DNA from 3 places in the Terribacillus jepli genome. Region 1 is predicted to be linked to each of the others. Evidence: riboswitches for the same ligand, from Rfam matches in the RefSeq annotation. Region 1 holds a riboswitch; each other region holds the start of a gene.
What was found. A riboswitch is a leader RNA that binds a small molecule or an ion and turns the genes downstream of it on or off. The one in region 1 is predicted to bind S-adenosylmethionine.
Positions count from the first base shown of each region.

Region 1 (6,170 bases):
TCCCGCAGCCCGAAGGACCGACAAGGACGAAGAATTCTCCTTGCTGCAGCTGCAAATCGACTTGATTGATTACATTTTTTTTGCCATCGTATGACTTCTTCAATCCCGCCAGCTCTACATGTGTCATAATCTGCTCCTTTCTGGAAATTCCCCTATACTATAACGAGTGAAAATTGAGCTATTGTGAAGCAGGCATAAAAAAGCGTTTACACTAAGGCAGGAATCGAGCCTTGTTTTTACAAAGCTCATACAATCCCGTAATGAAAAAAGGACTTGCAGGTCATATGACCTGCAAGTCCTTTTATGCTCTGTTACTTTTTGCGCAGCCCGCGTAAGATGATGCTCAATACGAATACGACGATAATGGCACCGATCAAGGCAGGGATAATTGCCATACCAGCTATATCAGGACCAAGATCGTTGAAGATCAGTCCGCCCAGCCATGAGCCGACAATCCCGGCAATGATATTTCCGATGATGCCTCCCGGAACGTCACGTCCAAGGATCAAACCAGCGAGCCAGCCGATGATGCCGCCGACGATAAGATATAAGATGAAACTCATGATAACTACCTCCAAAAAAGTGATGTATTATTGTGTTTTGTAGTAGTAGCATTCCCGAACAATGCAGACTGCAAACATCGTCTGTATGTTTACACGTTCTTAAGATTAGTTGCATCATTCTACACAGCAGCTCAACATCCACTTAATAAAAAGTCTTTATATTGAAACTACAAGAAAATAAATGATGATCACTGTCCAAAGTTCGAAGATTACAATCGTACAAAGATTACAATCCAGATAACCCCAGGGAGATGATCCGAATGACGAATCAGTTTAGTCCATCGTACGAGTCCATAACTACTAAATCGCTTGATAGTCAGTCTGTCCACAGAAGTATCATGCCAGTTATCGCTCATCGCGGTGCTTCCGGATTCGCGCCGGAGAATACAATTGCTGCTTTCGATTTGGCTGTGGAGATGAACGCAGACTTTATCGAGTTGGATGTACAGATGACAAAGGATGGCCATCTTGTCGTGATACATGATACGTCCGTCAATCGTACGGCAGCCAATGCTCCAAAAGAGACCGTATATGTGAAGGACCTTGCCTTTGCTTCTTTGCAGGACTATGATGTTGGCGGTGGATATGATTCCGTATATGAGGGACAGCGTATCCCTCTCCTGGAGGATGTAATAAAACGGTATAAGGGAAAGACAAAGTTCCTCATCGAACTGAAATCGCCGGAACTTTATGACGGAGTGGAGGAAGCTTGCGCGGAATTACTGGAGCGGTATGAACTGGCTAATGTGCTGCATGAAGAAGTTATCCTGCAATCATTCAATTTCGGATCGGTCGCTTATCTTTCGCAGCTTCTGCCGCACGTGCCGCTTGGTGTGCTGACATCAAGAAGTGCAGATCTTACTAATCGTAAGCTTGATAAAATTGCTGCTTATGCAGATTATGTAAATACCCATTTCACTAATGTGACACTTGATGACACCTTGGTCGGCAGGATCCATTCACGCGCAATGCGTATCATGCCATGGACAGTCCGGGCGCCGGGAGAAGTTCAGCCGCTTATCCGTGCAGGTGTCGATGGTATCATCACGGATTATCCGAATTATGTGAGATGAGGAAAGGAGACCTTTATTTCAGGTCTCCTTTTGCGTGTCATCTATTCTGAACGAGTCGAAGTAGTTCGAATGCTCTATCTCCAGCAAGTGCTGCAAGATTCTCCCAGCACTCATCGCGCTTCAAGTCGAGTTCAACAATCTGTTGGGCTAAATCAAGGGCTTCCTGATCATATGCCACGTGCATGACGCTCCTTTCTGGTCTCTTATTTCACTGTTACGCTCAGTATACATATATCCAAATTACGATGCATCAAACGTGTAAGCGATGCTGACGAACTTTTTTATTGTTTGTTAGGTTTCCTAACATAACGCTGGGATGCTGGGATAATTTCGGTATAATATAAAGTAACAGCACATGGTGATGAGGTGAACAGATGAGTAATGAGCCTTCTTATAAGAACAGGAAAGTGATCACAATCGGCATTGTGAGCGAGCTGACTGGTCTGACCGAACGTAAAATTCGTTATTACGAGGAACGCAAGCTCATTTTTCCGGAACGTTCAGCGAAGGGGAATCGCAAGTACTCTTTTTCAGATGTAGAGCAATTGATCGAAATCGCCAACAAAAGGGAAGAGGGTGTGCAAACCTTCGAAATTCGCCAGCAGATGCTGAGGGACAAAAGGAAGGAAGCGGAACGAGAGAGCCGCCAGCAAATGCTGCGAGGTCAAATCAATGCCCGCTTTGGTATACAAAGAGAATAGATATGGTGTACTTATGTGTTGGGAGGCCTTGTACACAGTGGGCCGGATGTCTGTCATCCGGCTTTTTAACATTGCTTGGGAAGTTCAATACATGATTTCACTGCGTTTTGTGATTCCGCGACTGGTTCTCGATAATCTTTACCGAGGATGAATGGAAAGTGCTGCTGATCTTTGTTCATCTTTTCCGGGCTATTCGTTGTTAGGTGATGAAATGGACTGTCAATCCTTTTTGATCGCAAGTCTTTCACAAACAATCTCAATATATGATAATGGCCGTCCTATCCAGGGGGGGAGTTCGTCATTCAACTCAAGATTGACATGGAAAAGGAGCAGAATCCTGTCGTCTGCTGCAGCTTGATCAATCGTTTGTTTTAATCCAATGTAATCATGTTAACGTGAACCATACTGTCTGTGTAGCCAAACAAAATAGCTGCATTTATACGGTTCTCCCCCATCTTGCCTATAAGGCAACGAAACAATTTTTCTATAATTTTTGAAATTATATTGACAATGTTAAGATTGGAAGGTAAAGTAACAAACAGATCAACAACAAAAGTATAATGAAATTCTTATCAAGAGCGGCGGAGGAACAGGTCCTATGAAGCCCGGCAACCAGATCAGTGATCAGGTGCTAATTCCTGCAGACGGCGACTAGCCGTACTGAGAGATAAGAGAATTAGTGCATACATATACATGCGCCTCTCTTAATCCAGAGAGGCGCTTTTTTATTGTAGTTGATAACAGCGAAGAAAAAGGGGAGAGCAACATGAAAAAAATCTTAAGCTTTGGACTTATCGGATTATTAGCATTATTCTTAGCGGCATGCGGCAATGATAAATCTGCTGCCCTGGCAGATGACAAAATATTGGTCGGCGTCAGCGGCGGCCCGCATGAGCAAGTGATGGAAAAAGTACAAGAACTCGCTGCAGATGAAGGCATCGATGTCGAAATAAAGACTTTTAATGATTACAATACACCAAACAGTGCATTGGATGACGGAAGTCTGGATGCAAATAGCTATCAGACACTTCCTTTCCTGGAGGATCAAGTGAAGAATCAAGGTTATGAATTGGAAGAAGTATTCAAAACGCTTACGTTCCCGATGGGTATTTATACAGATAAGATATCTGATGTTTCCGAATTGAAAGAGGGCGACAAAATCGCTGTACCGAATGATCCTGCCAACGAATACCGTGCATTGAAACTCTTTGAGACAGCAGGAATATTGAAGGTGGATCCTGAGGCTGAGAACTCTGCAACGGCCAAAGATGTCGTAGAGAATCCGTTGAATCTGGAAATCGTTGAATTGGATGCATCCCAGCTTCCAGCCCAGCTTCCGGAAGTAGCAGCAGCGGCAATCAACACAAACTTTGCGATGGGTGCTGACTTGAATATCAATGATGATGCTATCTTTGCAGAGGAATCAGAAAACAACCCGTGGTCCAACTACTTCGTTGTCAGATCAGCGAACAAGGACGATGAAATCGTGAAAAAGCTTCAAGAAATCTACCAGTCTGATGAAGTAAAACAGTTTGTGGAAGATGAATTCAAAGGATCCGTCGTTCCAAGCTGGTAAGGGGGAATCACTATGATTGAACTAAAAAATGTATCGAAAACCTTTACCACCGGCAAGAAAAAGGTGGAGGCGTTGAAAGACGTCTCCTTGAAAATCAATAAAGGTGAAATCTATGGCGTGATCGGATTCAGCGGAGCAGGGAAAAGTACCCTGATCCGCTGTGCCAATTTACTGGAGCGTCCGACTGAAGGGGAAGTATTCATCGACGGTGTAGATCTAACCAAACTAAAGAAATCGCAGCTTCGTAAGGCTAGAGGGAAGATCGGCATGATATTTCAGCATTTTAATCTGCTGACGACAGCAACAGTATACGAGAATGTTGCCAGACCACTGAAGCTGAGTAAAGTGCCGAAGCACGAAATCAAGGAACGTGTTGATAAATATCTGAAAATCGTTGGCCTGGAAGAAAAGAAGCATGTCTATCCAGCCCAATTATCTGGTGGTCAGAAGCAGCGGGTTGCTATTGCCAGAGCACTGGCTCAAGAACCGGAAGTGCTGTTAAGTGACGAAGCTACAAGTGCACTGGATCCGAATACGACATCTTCCATTCTTGATTTGCTCCTCCGAGTGAACAAGGAGCTTGGCATAACCATCTTCCTGATCACACATGAACTGGACGTCATCCAGCGAATATGCGATCGTGTCGGTGTTATGCACCACGGAGAGCTGGTGGAAGAAGGATCTGTTATCGATGTCTTCACCAAACCGGAACATCCGCAGACACGTAAATTTGTCTTTGATGATGCGAACTTCCAAGTCCCGGATAGCGTGAAGAAAGGACTCTCGGCTACAGGACGTCTCGTTTCCCTGACGTTTATCGGAGAAGCTTCGAATGAGCCATTCCTTGCAGCGATCACAAAGAAATTCGATGTCGTTCCAAGTATACTGGCAGGCGGAATCGATCAGCTGAAAGCAAGCTCTGTCGGTAAGTTGCTTATCCACTTGCAAGGAGATGCAGCTGAAGTGGAGAAGGCGATCTCGTACTTGGAAGCTCAGCATGTAACGGTTGAGGAGGTGGCGTCATGATTGCTGAGTTCTGGACAGAATGGGGTACGGACATCACCGAGGCGTTTTGGCAGACACTGCTGATGACGGGTATTTCATTGGCTATTTCAATCTTGATCGGGTTACCATTGGGAATTTTGCTGGTCATGACGAGAAAAGGCGGTCAGGCAGAGAATCGCGTATTTTATTCGATTGTGAATACAATCATCAACATCATCCGATCGATCCCTTTCATCATCCTTTTATTCCTGCTTCTGCCTCTGACGCGGGCATTGATCGGAACTACAATAGGTGTGGAAGGTGTCATCCTTCCGCTCGTTGTCTATACAGCGCCATATATTGCACGATTGATGGAATCGGCATTGTTGGAAGTGAATAAAGGTGTCATTGAGGCATACGAGTCGATGGGGATATCGACAAGTAAAATAATCTGGAGTGTCATCCTCAGGGAAGCACGTTCCACGATGATCTTAGGCTTAACGATTGCAACAATTGGTTTGATCGGTGCCACGGCAATGGCAGGTCTGGTAGGTGCTGGTGGTCTAGGGGATTTGGCATATCAATATGGTCATTTGCGTTTCGAGCCTGTGGTCATGTATGTCGTCATCATCATCCTGATCATACTTGTACAAGCTATGCAGACGCTTGGGAATGTCTTGGCAAGACGTTTGCGAAAAGATTAAAAAAAACACGCTTGGTTATCCAAGCGTGTTTTTGTGTCTTATCAGAAGAAAATGTTCAAGATGAAATACATCAGACCACCTAAGCAAGCTGTGATTGGCAACGTGATGAACCATGTGATGACCATGCGTTTCGCTGTTCCCCAGTTGACACCTTTGCGGCGATGAGCTGCACCAACCCCCATGATGGAAGAGGAGATAACGTGTGTCGTACTTACCGGCAAGTGAATATATGTGGCGCCGAAAATGATGAACGCACCAGTCAAATCGGCAGCAACACCATTCACCGGACGGATTTTCATGATTTTTCCACCGACGGTTTTGATTATTTTCCATCCTCCGATGGAAGTACCAAGTCCCATTGCAGTCGCACAGGCAGCCTGTACCCAGAATGGAATATCAGATGTTGAATGCAAGCCTGCTGTAATCAATGCCATCGTGATGATCCCCATTGCTTTTTGGGCATCATTCGTACCATGGGTAAAGGATTGCAGTGCTGCAGTCAGGATCTGCACACGACGGAAATTCTTGTTCGTCTTCGGTAAGTTCTTTTCCCGGAAAATCAGCTTGAT
Region 1 is NZ_JBFEGH010000010.1:33,739-39,908, forward strand. Features, by position in the region: gene AB1K91_RS12085 (ABC transporter ATP-binding protein) at 1-127, opposite strand, end outside; gene AB1K91_RS12090 (GlsB/YeaQ/YmgE family stress response membrane protein) at 312-563, opposite strand; gene AB1K91_RS12095 (glycerophosphodiester phosphodiesterase) at 824-1,636, shown strand; gene AB1K91_RS12100 (hypothetical protein) at 1,674-1,814, opposite strand; gene AB1K91_RS12105 (MerR family transcriptional regulator) at 2,011-2,337, shown strand; SAM riboswitch class I at 2,904-3,011, shown strand; gene AB1K91_RS12110 (MetQ/NlpA family ABC transporter substrate-binding protein) at 3,104-3,913, shown strand; gene AB1K91_RS12115 (methionine ABC transporter ATP-binding protein) at 3,926-4,939, shown strand; gene AB1K91_RS12120 (methionine ABC transporter permease) at 4,936-5,601, shown strand; gene AB1K91_RS12125 (inorganic phosphate transporter) at 5,643-6,170, opposite strand, start outside.

Region 2 (6,170 bases), on a different contig from region 1:
TTGTCATAAAGTTTCAAGACTTCCTGCACTGCTTCAGGATGGTTTTCAGCGAATTCTTCCCGAACATTCAGGAAATTATATGTGTTGAAATCCTCGTTCCGATAGAATAATTGCGTGTCATTTTCCAACTCCAGCTTTGCCATGTGGGGATCAAGACCTGCCCATGCATCCACATCACCGGAAAGCAGGGCGCTCGCTCCATCGGCATGCTGCAAGTTGACGATTTCGACATCTTGTTCATCCAGACTAGCTTCCTGCAGGGTACGCTGGAGGAAGATATATGGATCAGTACCGACAGTAGCGGCTACTTTCTTTCCTTTCAGATCCGCAGGGTCTTTGATGTCGCTATCCTTTGTCGTAACAAGCGCCGTCCATTCAGGCTTCGATGCCAAGTACACACCTTTGATCGGGTTGCCATTCGCCTTGGCAAGCAAGGCAGCGCTTCCTGCTGTGGAACCAAAGTCCACGCTGTTACTATTGAGGAATTCGAGGGCCTTGTTACTTCCTTGGCTGAGTGTCCAAGTGACTTCAATGTCTTGATCCTTGAACGCTTCTTCTGCCCACCCTTTATTTTTTATCACCAAACTGGCCGGAGAATAGTAGGCGTAATCCAAGCGAATCTGTTTCAAATCGCCCGAAGCACTGCTTGAGTTCCCGCAAGCTGCCAGAAAAACGATGACGAAAACACTGAGTAAAGCCAGTAAACTTCTTTTATCTATGAGGGGAATCTTATTCATCAACTGCTACTCCTTTATCATCCAGTTCACATGCATAGGTGCTGATCGTTCCGCGCAGTCGCTGTGCTTCTTTATAGGTGCAGCGGTTATGGACAACCTCCAATCCCGCTTCACGCGCAATTGCAGCTGCTTCTTCAGAAACGACACCTTCCTGCAGCCAGAATATTTCCGGACGAATCTCTGCTGCTTCCTTGGCCAGCTCTACTGCCGCTTCCGGACTGCGGAAAATCTGAGCGATATCGATTTTCCCTGGTACGCTTCTCAGGTCCGGATAAGCTTTTTCTCCTAGAACAGTTGTTTCAGCAGGGTTTACTGGTATGATCTTGTATCCGAGCCGTTGCATCTTCCGGGCCAATCGGTTGCTTGGACGCTGCTCTTTACTGCTCAGTCCCACTACTGCAATTGTCTTTTGACGGCCTTCAGCATCCGTTGCACTGCCAAGCACTTCCCGGATGACAGCTTCATCATTGATGACGATTTTTCGGGATTCGGAACGGATTCCAGTAGCCTTCTCCAATGCACGATCCAAGTCGTGGATGAGATCATCGACTGATTCGATTCCAACAGACAACCGGACCAATTCCTCTTTTACTCCGGTAGCAGCCAATCCTTCGGCATCCAATTGAAGATGTGTAGTGGATGCAGGATGGATGATCAATGATTTGGCATCACCGACATTGGCAACATGCGACCAAAGCGCAACGTTATTGATCAAAGCGGCACCAGCTTCCCTTCCGCCTTTGATACCAAAGTTGACAATGGAACCAGCACCGAATGGAAGCACCCTTTTTCCGATTTCATGGGAAGGATGGCTGCTGAGTCCCGGATAAGCAACCCAATCGACTGCTGGATGCTTTTCAAGATAATTTGCCAATTTTTCTGCATTTTGTACGTGGCGTTCCACGCGCAAATGCAATGTCTCCAAACCTTGGATGAGCTGCCATGCATTGAATGGGCTAAGTGCAGCACCCAGATCGCGTAGTAATTGAACACGCAGTTTCGTGCTGAAAGCAAGTGTACCGAAATCGAATGCATAGCGGATACCGTTGTAGCTTGGATCAGGTTCAGTAAAAGTCGGAAATTTCGGTGAATTCCAATCGAATCGACCCCCGTCAACAATCAATCCTCCTATGGAAGTACCGTGACCGCCGATCCACTTTGTCGCACTATGGACGACAATATCCGCACCAAGTGTTATTGGCTTGCTTAAAATTGGTGTAGCGAACGTACTGTCGACAATGAGCGGAATTCCTGCATCATGCGCCACCTCTGCCACCGCTTCCACATCGAGCACATGCAGACTCGGATTTCCGATGATTTCCGCGAAAACAGCTTTGGTTTTATCTGTGATTGCCGCACGGAATGCTTCCGGATCAGTTGGATCGACGAATTTAACAGTGATTCCGTACCGCGGCAGCGTTGTCTGAAAGAGGTTATACGTTCCGCCATACAAGTTGGCTGCTGCTACGATTTCATCGCCAGCGCTTGCCAAGTTCAGGATACTGTAGCTGATAGCTGCCATTCCGGATGCAACGCCGACTGCTGCGACACCATCTTCCAGCAATGCAATCCGTTTTTCCAAAACATCCACGGTAGGGTTGCCGATTCGGGAATAGATATTTCCTGGCTCATCAAGTGCGAATAGACGCTCTGCATGATCTGTATCATGGAATAAGTAAGAAGTCGTCTGGTAAAGTGGCACCGCTCTTGAACCTGTAGTCGGATCTGGTGCTTGCCCGCCATGCAATGCTAATGTTTCTGCTTTGTATACTTGATTTGTCATTTTGTCATTCCTCCAGTTTATATAATGAAAAAAGCAGCTTCCGGTAAGAAGCTGCTGCATATGCACAAAACTCCTTATCTCCCAAACTTTCTGTTTGCTGGATGTAGCACCTTAAAAGCCATTGCCGCTTACAGGTTGCCGGGTTTCATCGGGCCAGTCCCTCCACCTCTCTTGATAAGTCAATATGAAATTTTCATTGGCTGCTCGAGTACATCGCGGATGTGGTGTCCCCACTTCTCAAACTCCAGCAGAAAACCATCATGTCCATAGATTGTATCCACATCCACATGCCGGGCACTTGGCACTGCCGCTGCAAAACCCTTTATCTCTTCCGGCGGGAACAGCAGATCTCTCGAAAATCCGAATGTCAGCACAATTGCCTTTATTTTTTGGGCAGCTGCCTGCCACCCGCCTCTTTCCCTGCCGATATCGTGACTGTTCATCGCTTGTAATAAGGTCATATAGCAATTGGCATCAAAGCGATTAACGAGTTTTTCCCCTTGATAATTCAAGTACGACTCCACCTCATAAGCTGCATCATCTCTTCCGGAGGCAGCTCGGCGGAAACGTTCATTATATTGATGATCGGAACGGTAAGTAAGCATCCCTACCATCCGCGCCAGGCCGAGACCAGCTGCAGGTAATCTGTCTGCAGTATAGTATCCATCGTTCCAGTTTGGATCGGACGTAATGGCTGTCTTAGCCAAATGATTATACGCAATCGCATAATCACTCACAAAGGGGGTCGCTGCGAGCGGAATCAGCACATCCATAAAATCAGGATACATAACACCCCATTCCATAACTTGCATTCCTCCCAATGATCCGCCGATCACCGCCTTTAAATGAGAGATTCCTAGTTTCTCCAATGCCAGACGTTGAACCGAAACCATGTCCCGGATCGTTATTTCCGGAAAAGCTGCTGCATACGTGTCTCCTGAAACTGGATTCACCGACACTGCACTCGTTGTCCCATTGCATCCACCCAGTACATTGAATGTCATGACTTGGTATCGGCCGGTGTCGATGTAACCGTCCTGCTGCAGCAACCCATTCCACCATCCAGGTGCTGTATCAGTTCCGATTGCAAACTGATCTCCTGTCAATGCATGACAGACAAGCACCGTTTCTCGTGAGGCGGGTCCGCTTCTTTCATAGGTCACCTCGACATTTGATAAGATATCACCTGATTCAAGCTCGACATCCCCGATGAGAAGTTTGCCGGTTTGGTATGACAGTTGTAAATCCATGTTCCGTACGCTTCCTCCCCTCAATAAAAAAGGCCACCCTGAGAGGACAGGGTGGCAATATGTACCGACTTGTCTCTCTCATCTCTAAAGTGCTTTACGCACTTTCAGGAATTAGCACCTTAAAAGCATTGCTGCTTGCAGGTTGCCGGGCATCATCGGGCCAGTCCCTCCGCCTCTCTTGATAAGAGCTTGCTATTGATTTGTTAACAGGATTGTAGCATGGGTTCCATATATGAGTCAACGATAAATTCTGAAATTTCTATCAAGATATTTTATCCTTAGAAATTTGGACGCCCCGCATCAGCTAATGCCAATGCGGGGCTAAAATGTAACTTTTCTATTGTGAGTAGAGGATACCTAATACATCCTCCTGCCGCGGTACTTGTTCCACATGGTAGTTTTCACTTATACGATGCAATCCCTACCTCTATTGCATCCTCACGGCTCCTAGGCCGTTCCAGTCTGAATAAGTACTTCTAATTAAAACTATAGCAGAATGCCAATGACCTTCGATAAAGTTACTCAAACATCGAGGACGTTAACTATCTTATCACCCTTTACAGTTATTGTCAAACTTCCGATGTAGCACTTCTCCGCAGCTATTTAACTATTCCCGCTATAAAATGGTGCAAACCACCCCAAAATTCCCATCTTTCTAAAACTCAGTCCCATTTTAGTAACGCTTTATAACAAATAAATTGAAAACACTTACACTTTTTGGTCAGAAATATTCACGTAAGATAACCTGACAACTTTGTTACATTTTTTTGTCTGGCACTTATAATGAAAAAAGATTTAAATTTTCAAACAATAAAGAAAACACACAGGGGGTAGAGAAAATGGATATGACTAATACGGTATTCATGTTTGTCGCAACCGTCTTGGTATGGTTGATGACACCAGCACTCGCACTCTTCTACGGCGGGTTGGTAAGAAGTAAAAATGTGCTGAGCACAGCAATGCACAGTTTCACAACTATGGCGATTGTGTCGATCATCTGGATCATCGTCGGCTTTTCGCTTGCGTTCTCACCAGGTAATGGAATTATTGGCGGATTGGATTTCTTCGGACTGAATAATGTCGGGTTCGAACCGAATGAAGGACACACCATTCCATTCAATTTATTCATGATGTTCCAAATGACATTCGCAATCCTGACAACTGCCATCGTGTCTGGTGCTTATGCAGAACGTATTCGTTTTCCTGCATTCATTCTATTTACAGTTCTTTGGGTCCTCATCGTCTATTCCCCGCTTGCACACTGGGTTTGGGGCGGCGGCTGGATTGCGGAAATGGGCGCACTTGATTTTGCAGGAGGAAACGTTGTCCACATTTCCTCCGGTCTTGCCGGATTGGTCGTTGCGATTGTCATCGGCAAACGTAAAAATGCCGGCACCACTGCACCTCATAACTTGATTTTCACCTTGATCGGCGGCGCGCTGCTTTGGTTCGGCTGGTTTGGATTCAATGTCGGCAGTGAACTTGCTTTCGATGATGTCGCAATGTATGCCTTTATCAACACGAATACCGCTGCTGCTGCTGGTGTACTTGGCTGGATGATCATCGAATGGATGATCAACAAAAAACCCACACTGCTGGGAGCTGTATCCGGTGCGATTGCCGGCCTTGTCGCCATCACTCCTGCTGCTGGTTTCGTCTCCCCGCTTGCCAGCATTCCGATCGGCTTGATTGGCGGCATCGTCTGCTTCTGGGGCGTCGGCTGGCTAAAGCAGAGGCTAGGGTATGATGATGCACTCGATGCCTTTGGCTTACACGCAGTAGGCGGAACATGGGGCGGTATCGCAACTGGCTTGTTCGCAAGCGACTCCATAAACGCAATTGTCGAGCACAACGGTCTTTTCTACGGCGGTGGTATTGATCTATTATGGAGACAGGTAGTAGCCATCATTGCGACATTCGCCTTTGTCGGCATTGTGACATTCATCTTGATTACAATCGTTAACCTCATCTTCAAGGCACGTGCTACCGATGAAGAAGAAGCAAAAGGTCTGGATCTGACGATGCACGGCGAACGTGCCTATCAGGATTAATTTAAGGAGGAACGGTATATGAGTGACATGTTCAAGGTTGAGATTATTACAAGGAGCTCAGCGGATCTTGAAGCTTTCAAAATGAAAATGGCTGAAATCGGGGTATCCGGCATGACCTTCTCCCATGTGCAAGGCTGCGGCCTGGAAGAAGGCTATACAGAGTTATACCGAGGCGTAAAGAAAGTGCAGAATGTGTTCGATCGGCTGAAGGTGGAAATCGTTGTCAGCTCTGTTCCCGTCGATGACGTCACCAAAGCTGCGGCCAGCATACTTCATACTGGCAAAGCAGGTGATGGAAAGATTTTCGTCTATCCGATCCAGCAAACGATTGATATCAATACAGGAAAAC
Region 2 is NZ_JBFEGH010000002.1:178,199-184,368, forward strand. Features, by position in the region: gene AB1K91_RS03270 (aliphatic sulfonate ABC transporter substrate-binding protein) at 1-737, opposite strand, end outside; gene AB1K91_RS03275 (PLP-dependent aspartate aminotransferase family protein) at 730-2,520, opposite strand; SAM riboswitch class I at 2,592-2,701, opposite strand; gene metX (homoserine O-acetyltransferase MetX) at 2,700-3,770, opposite strand; SAM riboswitch class I at 3,846-3,958, opposite strand; gene AB1K91_RS03285 (ammonium transporter) at 4,610-5,821, shown strand; gene AB1K91_RS03290 (P-II family nitrogen regulator) at 5,840-6,170, shown strand, end outside.
Region 2: it holds a riboswitch for S-adenosylmethionine, as region 1 does, so the genes downstream of both, metX (homoserine O-acetyltransferase MetX) here and AB1K91_RS12110 (MetQ/NlpA family ABC transporter substrate-binding protein) in region 1, are expected to answer to the same signal.

Region 3 (6,170 bases), on a different contig from region 1:
GAAATCATCAGGGTCAAGCGAAGTGCTGCGATCGCATAAATTATCAAGATAGTCACTGATGGTCTGATACGCAATGATGAACTTGATAGCCTGTTTCCACGCATCCCCTGCCAGCAGACTGTATACAGCCCCTCCCTGACAATGGAAGCGTTTCGTCCGGATACTTTCCAGTGCCTGTTTCCGCAATTCCGGGTCCGGGATTGCTTCTGCCCGCTGTTTCCATAGTTCCAATTCTTTATGTACTTCAGGGAATATTTTCCGATATACTTGATGCATAAGTAAAACCGATGACTTTGGTATTTGTTGGGCCATTGTTCAATATCGCTCCTCGAATCCGGGATTGTCTTCTTTCCAAAAAATCCATTAATTCTATAAGAACATAAACGAAAGGAGTATTCAAATGATATACGAATACGACAAGAAACGTCCACATGTCCACAATGAAGCGTATGTAGCTCCAGATGCTGTTATTACAGGGGATGTAACAATTCAAAAAAACGCCAGCATCTGGTTCAAAACGGTCATACGCGGTGATGTTTCACCCGTTATGATCGAAGAAGGTGCCAATGTCCAGGATCTCTGTGTTCTTCATCAAAGTCCTGATCTCCCCCTTATTATAAAGAAAGGTGCCACGGTCGGTCATCAAGTGACACTGCATTCCTGTACGATTGGAAAGAATGCTCTGATCGGCATGGGATCCCTTATCCTTGATGGAGCGGTCGTGGAAGATGGTGCGTATGTCGGAGCGGGTTCACTCGTACCTCCAGGAAAAACAATCCCTTCCGGCAAGCTCGCATTCGGCAGACCTGCCAAAGTCGTGCGGGATTTGACGGAAGCCGATTACCAGGACATGGAGCGAATTCGGTTGGAATATATCAACAAAAGTAAACTGTATAAAGAAACAACGTAAAAAAACCGTCCCTCTTGTTGGGACGGTTTTTCTGTTATACGGTCTGCAGCTTGCTTTGCACTCTGTCAACTTTTTGGAATTCCGCAAAGTCGTATTTACGTTCAACGTAAATTTGATGCCATAGCATGAATGCAAGAACAGTCCAGATTTTACGGCTGTAATCACCCTTGCCTTGGCAATGTGCATCCAGCAGATTAAGAATATAATCCTTATGCAGGAGATGATCTGTCTGACTTTCATGGATGAGCTGCTTCGCCCAGCCATTCAGTTCATTTTTCAGCCAGTGGCGCATAGGTACCGGGAAGCCGAGTTTTTTACGGTGCAATACGTGATCAGGTACAATGCCTTCCACTGCTTCACGCAGCAAGCTCTTCGTCGTATTGTTGGCGATTTTCAGATCTTGCGGAATCTCGCGGGCCACTCGGAAAACTTCTTTATCAAGGAACGGTACGCGAACCTCTAGTGAATGCGCCATTGTCATCTTATCGGCTTTAAGAAGGATATCTCCGCGAAGCCAAGTATGGATATCGATATACTGCATCTGGTTGACAGGAGGCTCATTCTTGACGTTTTCATATAAAGGTGCAGTTAACTGCTGATAGCTGATTGAGCTGTCATACGTTTTCAGCAGCTTTTGCAGATCGTCTTTCTCGAACATCTTGGCGTTGCCGATGTAGCGGTCCTTCAACGGAGTCGTGCCTCGTTCCAAGAAGCTCTTGCCGCGCACACCTTCAGGGAGGATCTTCGCTACACGGGCCAGCAATGCCTTGGCAGGTCCCGGGATGCTGTCGAACATACGCAGGGACTCTGGCTCACGATAGATATTGTATCCGCCGAACAGTTCGTCGGAACCTTCGCCTGAAAGGGCAACGGTCACATGCTTGCTGGCTTCCCTTGCCACGAAGTACAGTGCCACAGCGGAAGGGTCAGCTAATGGATCATCCATATGCCACATGATTTTCGGAAGCTTTTCAAGATATTCTTCCGGTGTGATGATGTGCGAATAGTTTTCCACGCCGATTTTTTCAGCTGTTTCTTTCGCCACATCCACCTCAGAATAGCCTTCACGCTCGAACCCTACGGAAAATGTCTTTAAGTTCGGGTTGAATTCCTTTGCGATTGCCACGATGACGGAGGAATCGATTCCGCCTGAAAGGAAGGAACCGACTGGTACATCACTTCGCATATGTTTGCTGACGGAATCATACAGCACGTCCTGAATTCGGGTGATCCAAGCTTGCTTGTCCATGATTTTCGGTGAGAATGTCGCATGCCAGTAGCGATGGAATTCGATTGGTTCACCTTCGCGTTTTACGAAGTAATGACCTGGTTCTACCTTTTTGATACCTTCTGTCATAGAGAACGGATCGGGTACGTATTGGTAGCTCAGATATTGCTGCAGCGATTCTGTATCCACAGTATCGGATTCTTCAAGAAGGGTGATGCTTTTCTTCTCGGAAGCAAAGAAGATTTCCTCGTCAGTCTCTTTATAGAAGAGCGGCTTGATGCCGAACGGATCACGAGCTCCGTAGAATGTCTTCTTTTCTTTATCCCAGATCAAAATGCTGAACATACCGCGAAGCTCCTTGAATGCTTCCGCTCCGTATGTATGGTACATCGCTGCGATGACCTCGGTATCGGATTCTGTCTTGAACTCAGAACCTTTCTCCAGCAATTCTTCACGAAGTTCTACATAATTGTAGATTTCTCCGTTAAACACCATCCAAATTTTCTCATCATCGTAGCTTAGCGGCTGGACACCAGCCTCGATGTCAATGATACTCAAACGGCGGAAACCGAATGATACATGCTCGTCATGGTAATATCCTTCATCATCCGGGCCACGGTGCGTGATGATGTTGTTCTGTTGTTTGAATTTATCCTTATCAGCTTGCGTTAGTTGTTTTACGTTTTTTCTGATGACGCCAATCAAACCACACATTTACTTATTAGCCTCTCTTTCATTACTTCTAGCCATTAATTATAGCATAAAACAATTCGGTTCTTGAAGGAAGATTATGGGCGCCGACGCAAAAAAAGCAAGAGCGGAAGATGCCGCTCTTGCTTTTACAGTTGATTATGCGAATGTATAGCTTTCCAGCTGCACTGCTCTGTCTGTCCGCTCCCAAGGGAAGTTTTTATCTGTACGTCCGAAGTGACCGTACGCAGCAGTATCTTTATAGATTGGCTGGCGCAAGTTCAGCATCTTGATGATGCCGGCAGGTCGAAGGTCGAATAGCTCGCGTACTGCTTTGACCAATGCTTCCTCGGTTTGTTTGCCTGTTCCGAAAGTATCGATGCTGATGGAAACGGGCTCAGCCACACCGATTGCATAAGCAAGCTGTACTTCACATTTATCCGCAAGACCTGCTGCAACGATGTTCTTCGCCACATAACGCGCCGCATAAGCGCCGGAACGATCCACTTTCGTTGCGTCTTTGCCGCTGAATGCACCGCCGCCATGGCGTGCATAACCGCCATACGTATCAACGATGATTTTACGGCCAGTCAATCCAGCATCACCTTGCGGACCGCCGATAACGAAACGGCCTGTCGGGTTGATGATATATTTCGTATTTTCGTCTAGCAGCTCTGCTGGCACAACAGGTTTGATCACAAGCTCTTTTAGATCAGCATGGATCTGTGCTTGCTCCGCTTCAGGATGATGCTGTGTAGAGATGACGATCGTATCAATCCGTACAGGCTGATCGTTTTCGTCATATTCCACCGTTACTTGTGTTTTCCCATCCGGGCGTAAGTAATCCACGACTTCCTCTTTGCGTATGTTCGCCAATTGCTTGGAAAGACGGTGAGCCAATGAGATTGGCAGCGGCATGAATTCCGGTGTTTCATTGCTGGCATACCCGAACATCAATCCTTGGTCACCAGCACCGATGGCATCGATTTCTTCATCAGTCATCAAACCTTCGCGGGCCTCAAGCGCTTGATCGACGCCGCCTGCGATATCGGGTGATTGTTCATCGATTGCTGTCAGCACTGCACATGTATCGGCATCAAAGCCGTATTTAGCACGTGTATAACCAATTTCCTTGATTGTCTTACGCACGATGCTTTGGATATCTACATAAGCGTTCGTTGTGATTTCGCCAGCTACTAGTACAAGACCAGTCGTAACTGTCGTTTCACAAGCTACACGGGCGTTCGGATCCTTGGATAGGATTTCATCTAATATAGCATCCGAAATCTGGTCACAGATTTTATCCGGGTGGCCTTCAGTAACGGATTCTGAGGTAAATAATCGACGATTAGCAGTCATTCTGCCAAATCCCCCTTCAACTACGATTAATACGGAAGTTTTACTCTTTCCAAGTATGTTATTAAGAAACTTGATAATGGGTGAAGGTGAAAGAACACTACAGCAAGTATTGTTCTTTTTCTATTATTAAGCCGTTACATGAAAAAAACCTTCCATCATAACAGAAGGCTGGCTTATTCCCTCTCTTATCGTTCAAGGTATCCCTTGCTCAGGTTGAGCACCATTTCACAAATGTGACGGTTGCCGGGTTTCTTAGGGCCTGTCCCTCCGCCTACTCTGAATAAGAGTGTTTTCCGTTCGCAACTATGTTATCGAAACAGCCTTCAGAAGTCAACCAAATCCTGCAATTGCCGACAAATCTTATCGGAATTATCCGTCAACTAATTCTCGGCTAATGATTGCAAATCAAAATAGTATGTATTAATATTTTAATGCGTTATACTAATTTAAAATCAATTCAAAAGGCGGGATCTATATGCGAATGATGCACGCAGTAACAGCGTTAGAGGAATTGCGCAACCAATCCAATATGAAAAGGAACCTATCTGCGGCTCAATTGACTGAGGCGGCATTGTCCCGCCAAGAGGCACGCTTGACAGAAACAGGTGCCTTGCGGGCAGCTACCGGCAAATATACCGGCCGCTCTCCAAAAGATAAGTTCATTGTCAAAGATGAACTTTCTGAAAACAAGGTGGACTGGGGCAAAGTGAATCAGCCAATAAGTGAAGCCACTTTCGATCATCTGTTAGGCAAAGTCGTCGATCATTTGCAGGCAAAAGAAGAAGTATTCTCATTCCAGGGATTTGCAGGAGCCGATGAACGCTATCACCTGCCGATACAGGTGATCAACGAATACGCATGGCATAACTTATTCGCCCATCAGCTGTTCATCAGGCCGAGTGATGAGGAACTGGCATCCCATAAGCCTTCTTTCACTGTCATCTCTGCTCCAGGCGTAAAAGCTGATCCGTTGGTCGATGGCACCAATTCGGAAGCTTTTGTGATCGTTTCCTTCAAACAGCGTATGATTGTGATTGGCGGCACGGAATATGCCGGTGAAATGAAAAAATCCATCTTCTCTGTAATGAACTTCCTGCTTCCGCAGCAGGAAATCATGCCGATGCACTGTTCTGCCAATGTAGGTGCAGATGGCGATACTGCTCTATTCTTCGGTCTATCCGGAACGGGTAAGACGACGCTTTCCGCCGATCCGAACCGGCCTTTGATCGGGGATGATGAACATGGCTGGTCACCAGATGGCATTTTCAATATCGAAGGCGGCTGTTACGCAAAGTGCATCAATCTTTCCGCAGAAAAAGAGCCTGAAATCCATGGTGCGATCAAATTCGGAACAATCCTTGAAAATGTATCCGTTGATGAAGCCGGCATTTGTGATTATGAAGATGGCTCCGTTACAGAAAACACACGTGCTGCCTACCCGATCGACTATATCAAGGGCAGTTTACCGAAAAGCTTGGCGCCCCATCCCAAAACGATCATCTTTTTGACTGCGGATGCAACTGGCGTGCTGCCTCCGATCAGCAAGCTGACGACCGAACAGGCAATGTACCATTTCTTGAGCGGCTATACGAGCAAACTTGCTGGCACGGAGCGTGGTGTGACGGAACCGGAAGCGACATTCTCTACCTGCTTCGGAGCCCCTTTCCTGCCGCTGGCACCATCCGTATATGCTGATATGTTGGGTGACAAAATCAGCGAGCATCAGGCAGAAGTGTATTTAGTCAATACTGGCTGGACCGGCGGAGATTATCATTCGGGTTCCCGGATGAAGCTTGCTTATACAAGAACGATGGTACAGGCAGCACTTCGTGGGGAGTTACGCGATGTCGATACAATCCAAGATCCCATTTTTGGCCTGCATGTTCCTGTTTCCATCGCTGATGTACCTAAAGCGCTCCTGATGCCGGAGAATGCATGGGAAGATAAAACAGCCTACAAGGAAAAAGCGCAGGAACTGGCTGT
Region 3 is NZ_JBFEGH010000002.1:7,515-13,684, forward strand. Features, by position in the region: gene AB1K91_RS02335 (tetraprenyl-beta-curcumene synthase family protein) at 1-312, opposite strand, end outside; gene AB1K91_RS02340 (gamma carbonic anhydrase) at 401-910, shown strand; gene asnB (asparagine synthase (glutamine-hydrolyzing)) at 945-2,852, opposite strand; gene metK (methionine adenosyltransferase) at 2,988-4,187, opposite strand; SAM riboswitch class I at 4,370-4,474, opposite strand; gene pckA (phosphoenolpyruvate carboxykinase (ATP)) at 4,663-6,170, shown strand, end outside.
Region 3: it holds a riboswitch for S-adenosylmethionine, as region 1 does, so the genes downstream of both, metK (methionine adenosyltransferase) here and AB1K91_RS12110 (MetQ/NlpA family ABC transporter substrate-binding protein) in region 1, are expected to answer to the same signal.